Regions from separate parts of the Arthrobacter sp. Y3221114 genome, predicted to be linked through region 4. Evidence: riboswitches for the same ligand, from Rfam matches in the RefSeq annotation. Region 4 holds a riboswitch; each other region holds the start of a gene.
The links. Region 4 has a riboswitch for S-adenosylmethionine ahead of AC5RV3_RS15265 (bifunctional o-acetylhomoserine/o-acetylserine sulfhydrylase). Riboswitches for the same ligand answer to the same signal wherever they lie in the genome.

Region 1 (2,191 bases), on a different contig from region 4:
GCCGGAAGCTTATCCGCAGGCTCGGGCTTACTCCGGTGATCGCCGGCGACACCGCAGGTTCGGCCCGAGAGGTGGCCGAGTGGAACGACCCGGCCAAGGTCTCGCTGGCGCCGCCGATGGCTGCCGAGCTCTACGGCCTGGAAGTCTTCGCCGAAAATGTCGAAGACGATCCGACGAACACCACCCGGTTCGTGGTGCTGGCCGACCGCCGGCCGGTCCCGTCCCGCGAAGATTTGCCCGGCCCGGCCGTGACCAGCTTCGTCTTCCGTGTGCGGAACGTGCCGTCGGCGCTGTACAAGGCCCTGGGCGGATTCGCCACCAACGGCATCAACATGACCAGGCTGGAGAGCTACATGGTGGGCGGCGAGTTTGCCGCCACCATGTTCATGGTGGACGTCGAAGGGCACCCGGACGACCAGGCCATGGTCCACGCCTTCGAGGAACTGGACTTCTTCACCACGGAAATCCGCATTCTGGGCGTCTACCCTGCGCATCCGTTCCGCCAACAGACCGTGCGCCCCGGCGGCGTCGCCCGGTAGCAGTCGGGCGACAGCCGTCGGGCAACAGCCGTCAGGCGGCAACCGTCGGGCAGCCGCAAGTAAAACGCGGCATTTGACGAAGTATTACCGGCGTTTGACCCAGGCCCTTCCCCGCTCTTAGCGTGGAGACGAATCAAGAGTGCCAACTGCACAGCCCTGGCTGGTTGGCCGGCAACCCTCTACCGTAGCGGGGTGCTCCAGGTGATGATTCGGCCCGCCGGGTATGTCGGCAGGCAAGTACGCGTATCCTCCCGCAGCAGCCCGGCAGCAGCGGATGCGCCCAAGCCCCAAGGACGCCATGTCGCTACACAATGACCTGACACCCAACACATTGCGCTCCGCCTTCGGCCGCTTCCCCTCGGGTATCGCGGCGCTGTGCGCGATCGTCGACGGCGAGCCCCAGGGCATCGTCGCCTCCTCGTTCACCGTCGGCGTCTCCCTCGAGCCGCCGCTAGTGATGTTCGCCGTGCAAAACACCTCCCGGACCTGGCCGGTGGTCCGGCGGGCCGACCGGATCGGAGTCTCGGTGCTCGGCACCGGGCACGACGGCGTCTGCCGCCAGATCGCGTCCAAGAACGGTGACCGCTTTGCCGGACTCCGCCTGCACGGCACGGACGACGGCGCGCTGTTCCTGCACGACGCGGCGCTGTGGCTGGACTGCTCGGTGCACCAGGAGGTCCCGGCCGGGGACCACCACGTCGTGCTGCTGCAGGTGCACGGCCTGTCCACGCACGACGGCACCCACGAGCCCCTGGTCTTCCACGATTCCGGGTTCCGCCGGCTGGAACAGCCGGCCTTCGTCTAGGCAGAAAAGTTCCCGCACCGGCGGCAGCCGTCGGCTAGGGCAGCGGCCTTCCCCGGGCCGCCACCCACAGGGAGTACCACTCCTGGCGGGTCATCGCCGCTCCGACCGCCTCCGCCTGGGCGCAGGCCCGGATCCGGTCCGGGCTGCTGGTACCGATGACAGGCCGGATGCCCGCGGGATGCCGCAGCAGCCAGCCCAGCACCACGGCTTCCGGAGGGCAGCCCTTGTCCCGGGCAAGTTCCGTGACCAGGGCAGCGGCCGAATGGTCCGCGGAGAGTGGGGCATCCGCCCGTGCGGAAGCATCCGTCGTCACAGCCCCCTCTGCCGTCCGGCCGTGATTCTGCCCGGTCCCGGCGGCGGGCGTTCCCGCGCCGGCCGCCGCGTCGGCCAGGCCTGCCGCACGGCCGCTGTAGCGGCCCTGGGCCAGCGCGCCCCAGGCCTGCAGTTCCACCCCGTTGGCGGCGCAGTATTCCAAGGTGCCGTGCGGGAACCTGGTGCCCGTTCCGTCCGGGTGGTTCACCAGCACGGCGGACTCCAGCCAGTCGCGTCGGTACAGGCTCATTTCGAGCTGGTTCACCGCCAGCGGCTCGTCCAGCGCCGACTGCAGCCAGCGCATTTGGTCGCCGGACATGTTCGAGACACCAAGCCGGCGGACCTTCCCGGCCATCCGGAGCTCGTTGAACGCCGCGGCGATCTCTTCGGCCGGCGCCAGCGGGTCCGGCCGGTGGATCAGCAACGTGTCCAGGTGATCGGTATGCAGCCGGCGCAGGCTTTCGTCGGTGCGGGCCAGGATGGCTTCGCGCGAGGAGTCGTACTGCCCGGCCAGGCCGGGGACCGGCAGCCGGAT
Region 2 (2,191 bases), on a different contig from region 4:
GAAGCTTGTCGGCGGTGGTGAGCCGCCGCGGGGTGACCACCAGCGCGCACTGTGCCAAGCTGCCGGATGGTTCCGCGGCCGCGCCGGTTCGGGTCGCCGTCGCTTCCGACAGTTCCGCGACCTCCAGCGTGTGCCAGCCCAGCGGGAGGTCGGCCGGCACAACCGCCGCGAAACGTCCGCCCGGATCACCTTCGGCGCCAGACCTGCCGGACACCACCTCGACGTCGCGCGAAGACCCGTCCTCCAACAGGACCTTGGCCCGCGGGCGGAGGCCCGCGCCGACATTGACTGGAACCTCGGTGGCGGTGCCTTGGCGAAGGACGACGGCGGGCGGCAGCGTGCGCTGCAACGGCTCGAGCTCGGCGGCACGGAGGGATGCGGCGACATCGTCGTCGGTCGCGCAGGGGACGTCCAGCGCGGTGAGGACGGCAACCAGGGTTGCCGGTCCGACTTCTTTCTCGCCGCCGTCCCAACCGCGGAAGGTAATGCCGACACCGTGTTCCTGTGCGAGGCGCTGCAACGCCGAGAGCTCAGCCATAGACCCAATCTACGGGAACTACGCGGACCTTTGCCGGGAGGTCGGCGCAACCGGCAGGCTCGCAGCAGGCGCGGTTCCCGTCCCACTCGCGGCCGGGCACCGCCGTCGTGCTGGGCATTCGCAAGCCGGGGCAACCGCGAGGCGGTGCATCCGCAAGGCGGGGCGCCCAAGGCCGGACGCAACGCGGCTCCACATTTTTTGGTCCCGCGGCAGTTGGTTGCGAGAATGGACGCGACCATCCCGAGCGGTTGAGAGATCTGGCTCTTTGACACCGCAGCAACCATCCGGCCTACCGGAAAGGTGCTACCGCCAGAAGCGATGGAGAGAGCGCAAGCAATCTTTGATCCGGACGGCGCCCCCGCCGCCAAGGACCGTCATTGCCCGGGAATCCTAGTTTTGAAGGAGCAACCGCCTGATGGCTGAACGCACATTCGGTTTCCGCACCCGCGCCCTGCACGCCGGCGGCACGCCCGATGCCGAGCACGGCGCCCGGGCCGTCCCGATCTACCAGAGCACCTCGTTCGTGTTCAAGGACACGGACGACGCCGCCAACCTCTTCGCGCTGCAGAAGTACGGCAACATCTACTCCCGCATCGGCAATCCCACGGTCGCCGCGTTCGAGGAGCGCATCGCCTCGCTCGAGGGCGGCATCGGCGCGGTCGCCACGTCCTCGGGCATGGCCGCCGAGTTCATCACCTTCGCGGCCCTCGCCGGGGCGGGCGACCACATCGTGGCCTCGTCCAAGCTGTACGGCGGCACCATCACCCAGCTGGATGTGACGCTGCGCCGGTTCGGCGTGGAGACCACGTTCGTCGACTCCAACGACCCGGCCGACTTCGCCGCGGCCATCGGGGAGAACACCAAGGCCGTCTACACCGAGATCGTGGCCAACCCCTCCGGCGACATCGCCGACCTGGCGGGACTGGCCGCCGTGGCGCACGACGCCGGGATCCCCCTGGTCGTGGACGCCACCTTGAGCACGCCCTACCTGATCCGCCCGATCGAGCACGGCGCGGACATCGTGATCCACTCCGCCACCAAGTTCCTCGGCGGCCACGGCACCACCCTGGGCGGCGTCGTCGTCGAATCCGGCCGTTTCAACTGGGGCAACGGCAAGTTCCCGCAGATGACCGAACCGGTGCCCAGCTACGGCAACGTGTCCTGGTGGGGCAACTTCGGCGAGTACGGCTTCCTCACCAAGCTCCGGTCCGAGCAGCTGCGCGACATCGGCCCGTCGCTGTCTGCGCAGTCCGCGTTCCAGCTGCTGCAGGGCGTGGAGACGCTGGCCCAGCGGATGGACGAGCACCTGGCCAACGCCCGCACGGTGGCCGAGTGGCTGGACGCCGACGAGCGCGTCTCCTGGGTCAGCTACGCCGGCCTGCCCGCGCACCCGCATTACGAGCGGGGCCGGAAGTACCTGCCGAAGGGCGTGGGCTCCGTGTTCAGCTTCGGCGTCAAGGGCGGCCGCACCGCAGGCCAGAAGTTCATCGAGTCGCTGCAGCTGGCCAGCCACCTCGCCAACATCGGTGACGCCCGCACCCTGGTGCTGCACCCGGGATCGACCACCCACCAGCAGCTCACCGCCGACCAACTGGTGGCTGCCGGCGTGCCCGAGGACCTGATCCGCATCTCCGTAGGCCTGGAAGACGTGGA
Region 3 (2,191 bases), on a different contig from region 4:
GGTGGAACTGCCCGTGACCAGCCCGACGGCCATGTTCTCGCGCGGCAGGTCGTTGAGTGCGTTCTGCACCAGCCGGGCGAAGAACGGAATGCCGGCCAGTGTCATCGGGACCACGGCTGCCGCAATGCCGATGGTCGTTCCGGTGACCCACTTAGTCAGCGGGATGATGGCGGCCATCAGCACCAGGAACGGGAGCGAGCGGCCCATGTTGACGAGCCAGCTGAGCGTTCCGTGCAGGCGGGGCCGGGGGAACAGGCCGCGGCCGTCCGTGTTGTACAGCAGCACGCCGGTGGCGCCGCCGACCAGGATCACCATGACCATCACGATGCCGACCATCGCCCAGGTTTCGCCGTAGGCCGGCAGCAGCAGCGCGGGCAGGTCCGCCCAGGGCGTGTCCAGCCCGACGGCGGCGGTTTCTGCGGGCCTCATGCGTGCACCTCGATTTTCTCGTTCCTTGCATGATCCTTTGCGTCCGACGGCGGCGTTTCCGCCGCGTCCACGGCACGGTGGCGTGCCTCTGCGGTAAGGCCCAGGCCGGCCAAGTAGGCGCGGACCTCGGCCTCCGGGCGGCCGGCGACACCGATGTCGGCGCGGCCCAGCACCGCTTCACCATGGGCTTCCACCGTGCCGCCGAGCAGCGCCACGCGCACGCCCAAGCCGGTGGACAGGCGGGTCATCCACTCCGGGTCCACCGGCCCGTGCCGGTACGAGACTGACAGCGCGTAGTCGAAGCCGGCCGGCAGCGGGAGGGCGCGGATTGGCAGCAGTTGGCGGCCGGCGGCGGAGGCCGGATCGGCCACCAGGGCGCCGATCGGCCCGTATTCCGCGACGCGGCCGCCGGAGAGCACGGCCACCTGGTCGGCGACGTGGCGCACCACGTCCATCTCATGGGTGATCAGGATGACCGACAACCCCAGTTCGGTGCGCACGTCGTCCAGCAGGTCCAGGATCTGCTGGGTGGACTCCGGATCCAGGCCCGACGTCGATTCGTCGGAGAGCAAAATCCGGGGACGAAGTGCCAGCGCCCGGGCGATGCCGACCCGTTGCTTTTGGCCGCCGGACAGCTGGCCGGGGTAGGCGTTGGCCTTGTGCAGCAGGCCCACCCGGTCCAGCAGTTCGGCCACGCGGTCCTCCATCTGAGCGTGCACCACGCCGAGGTTTCGCAGCGGCAGCGCCACGTTCTCCGCCACCGTCATCCGGCGCAGCAGGGCCGAGTGTTGGAAGATCGTGCCGATGGCGCGGCGTTCGCCGCGCAATGCCTGTCCGGACAGTGCTGACAGGTCGCGGCCGTCCACCAGCACCTGGCCGGAGGTCGGTTTTTCCAACAGGGAGATGCAGTGGGAGAGGGTCGTCTTGCCGGCGCCGGAAGGGCCGACGACGGCGGTGATCGACCCCTGCTCGATGGTCAGGTCGATGCCCTTGAGCACCTCGACCGTCCCGTGGCGCGTGTCGTAGCTCTTGTGCAGATTGCGGATTTCTATCATTGCGGGCCGCCCGCGGCATACCTTTTCATGCTGCTCCTGAAGGTCAGGGAGCCCCGGGCGCAGCCGATCACGGCGCGCAGGCATGGCGCGGCCGGTTCCGGGCCGGCCCGGGTTCTCCATCGGTTCTGGCGTTAGCACCGTGCGGCAGTTGCCGGGGTTGCTGCGGCGTCATCGAGCCAGATCTCTCGGCCGCTCTGGATGGTTCTTGCCGACAGCGGTGCCCGCCCCCTGAAGGGGCGGCGCACCGGCGTCGTTGTTTAGCTGGTTCTGCTGCTGCCGACGCTTAGTCGACCAGCGCGTTCTGCAGGCGGAAGCCGGCGGCGCGGTGGTTCTCCGGCAGCTTGTCGCCGCGGCCGAAGAGCTTGTTGCGCAGGGTCCCCGGCGCGTATTCCGTGGGGTAGGCGCCCAGCTTCTGCAGTTCCGGCACGACGTATTCCACGATGTCCTCGAAGGTGCCCGGGGTGATGGCGTAGGCCAGGTTGAACCCGTCCACGTCGGTCTCGTCGACCCACTCCGCGAGCTTGGCGGCCACCTCCGCGCCGGAACCGACGGTGATCGGGCCGAAGCCGCCGACGCCCACCCATTCGGCCAGCTGGCGGATGGTCCACGGCTTGCCGCTGTCGCCGGACGCCTTCTGGAAGGTCTCCACCGAGGACTGGATGGCATTGGACTTCACGTTTTCGCCGATCACGTCGTCCGGGCCGTAG
Region 4 (2,191 bases):
CCGCGCCCTTGGCGGCGCGGAAACCGGCCTCCAGATCGGCGATGATGTCGTTGACGTTCTCGATGCCCACGGACAGCCGGACCAGCCCGTCGGTCACCCCGGCCGCGAGCCGCTCCGGGGCGGAGAGCTGGGCATGCGTGGTCGACGCCGGGTGGATCACCAGCGAGCGGACATCGCCCAGGTTGGCCACGTGCGAGTGCAGTTCAAGGCCGTCCACAAAGCGCTTGCCGGCCTCGATGCCGCCCTTGATCTCGAACGAGACGATGGCGCCCGTGCCCTTCGGGCCGTACTTGCGGCCGCGGTCGTACCACGGGCTGGAGGGCAGGCCGAGGTACGCGACGGAGGCAACGTCGTCGTGCTCTTCCAGGAATTCCGCCACCTTCTGCGCGTTGGCCACGTGCCGCTCCACGCGCAGGCTCAGCGTCTCCAGCCCCTGGGCAATCAGGAACGCGTTGAACGGCGAGATCGCGGACCCCAGGTCGCGCAGCAACTGCACCCGGGCCTTGAGGATGTAGGCCAGGTTGGCGCCCAAAGCGCCGTTGACGCCGAGGTCGCGGGCGAAGACCAGCCCGTTGTAGGTCTCGTCCGGCGTGTTGAACCCGGGGAACTTCCCGGGGTCCGCGGCGAAATCGAACGTTCCGGCATCCACGATCACGCCGCCGATGGCCGTCCCGTGGCCGCCGAGGTACTTGGTGGCCGAGTGGAGCACGATGTCGGCCCCCCACTCGATCGGTCGGATCAGGTACGGGGTTGCCAACGTGTTGTCGACGATCAGTGGCACACCGTTCTCATGGGCGATGGCGCTGACCGACTCCAGATCCAGCACGTCCTGGCGCGGATTGGAGACCACCTCACCGAAGAACGCCTTGGTGTTCGGCTTCACGGCATCGCGCCACTGCTGCAGGTTATCCGGATCCTCGACGAATGTGACGTCGATGCCGAACTTGGGCAGCGTGGTGCGGAGCAGGTTGTAGGTGCCGCCGTACAGGCTGGGGCTGGCCACGATATGGTCGCCGGCCTCGGCGAGGTTCAGGATGGAGAACGTGGATGCTGCCTGTCCCGAGGCAAGCAACAGGGCGCCCACGCCGCCCTCCAGGTTGGCGATCCGGGTCTCCACAGCCTCGGTGGTGGGGTTGCCGATCCTGGTGTAAATCGGCGCAAGTTCGGAGAGGGCAAAACGGTCCGCGGCGCTCTGCGTGCTGGGGAAGACGAACGAGGTGGTCTGGTAGATCGGAAGGGCGCGGGCGCCCGTTGCGGCATCCGGCTCCTGGCCTACGTGAATCTGACGGGTCTCAAAGGACCAATCTGCAGTGGACATGGTGCAACTCCTTCAGTGGAAGGGGCCATCCGGGATCCGGCCGTGCCGGCATGTCTGTCCCGGGTGTGACCCGCGCTTGCGCACCGCCTTATGGCGGCTGCCTGGTCTTCACCCGGGGCACCCCACCGCGGTTGGAGGGTTGCCGGCCAGCAAACCGGGGTTTCGCGCTGGCACTCATGACCTGCCTCCAGTCTCCGCAGACAAGCCGGCGGCCGCAACAATATGACACCTTATGACTGGCCGCTCACCGCCCGCCCGCCTGTCCGCCTGCCCGCCGCCACTTTCCCCTGGGAGGCATGCCGGTCGGGCGGAATCCCCGTCAGGAACGCCGCGCCCCGCACGAGCCGCAAGCTGAGTGACTTAGGTCACCCTAAGTCGAGAGCGGGTTCACAAAGTGCCAAGATAATGCCATGCGCTTCGACCATGTTTCTTATGCTGCTGAACCCGACGGTCTGGCTGCCACCTCCGAGCGGATCTCCAGAGCCCTGGGCATCGACGCCGTCAAGGGCGGGGTTCACCCACGCTTCGGCACCCGCAATATGATCTTCCCCCTCACCGACCACCACTACCTGGAGGTGGTGGAGGTTCTCGACCACCCCGCTTCCGACAAAGCCCCCTTTGGCCAGGCCGTGCGGGCGCGCTCCGAGGCCGGCGGCGGCTGGATGGGCTGGTGCGTGGCAGTCGAGGACCTGACCCCGTTCGAAGAACGGCTGGGCCGCCACGCGGTTCCCGGCAACCGCAAGTTCCCGGACGGACAGGAACTGAGCTGGCAGCAGATCGGGATCAAGGGCCTGATCGCCGACCCGCAGGTGCCCTACATGTTGCGCTGGGATGACGGCACGGAGCCGCTGCATCCGTCCAACGCCCGCCCCG

Region 1: another riboswitch for S-adenosylmethionine. It lies ahead of AC5RV3_RS05270 (flavin reductase family protein); the one in region 4 lies ahead of AC5RV3_RS15265 (bifunctional o-acetylhomoserine/o-acetylserine sulfhydrylase).
Region 2: another riboswitch for S-adenosylmethionine. It lies ahead of AC5RV3_RS11520 (O-acetylhomoserine aminocarboxypropyltransferase/cysteine synthase family protein); the one in region 4 lies ahead of AC5RV3_RS15265 (bifunctional o-acetylhomoserine/o-acetylserine sulfhydrylase).
Region 3: another riboswitch for S-adenosylmethionine. It lies ahead of AC5RV3_RS11435 (methionine ABC transporter ATP-binding protein); the one in region 4 lies ahead of AC5RV3_RS15265 (bifunctional o-acetylhomoserine/o-acetylserine sulfhydrylase).

Annotation. Positions count from the first base shown of each region.
Region 1 is NZ_JBNHHW010000002.1:261,107-263,297, forward strand. It holds gene AC5RV3_RS05265 (prephenate dehydratase) at 1-539, shown strand, start outside; SAM riboswitch class IV at 671-785, shown strand; gene AC5RV3_RS05270 (flavin reductase family protein) at 838-1,344, shown strand; gene AC5RV3_RS05275 (aldo/keto reductase) at 1,379-2,191, opposite strand, start outside.
Region 2 is NZ_JBNHHW010000004.1:417,488-419,678, forward strand. It holds gene malQ (4-alpha-glucanotransferase) at 1-538, opposite strand, end outside; SAM riboswitch class I at 771-863, shown strand; gene AC5RV3_RS11520 (O-acetylhomoserine aminocarboxypropyltransferase/cysteine synthase family protein) at 954-2,191, shown strand, end outside.
Region 3 is NZ_JBNHHW010000004.1:396,336-398,526, forward strand. It holds gene AC5RV3_RS11430 (methionine ABC transporter permease) at 1-429, opposite strand, end outside; gene AC5RV3_RS11435 (methionine ABC transporter ATP-binding protein) at 426-1,484, opposite strand; SAM riboswitch class I at 1,598-1,689, opposite strand; gene AC5RV3_RS11440 (LLM class flavin-dependent oxidoreductase) at 1,768-2,191, opposite strand, start outside.
Region 4 is NZ_JBNHHW010000007.1:155,605-157,795, forward strand. It holds gene AC5RV3_RS15265 (bifunctional o-acetylhomoserine/o-acetylserine sulfhydrylase) at 1-1,318, opposite strand, end outside; SAM riboswitch class IV at 1,386-1,500, opposite strand; gene AC5RV3_RS15270 (VOC family protein) at 1,729-2,191, shown strand, end outside.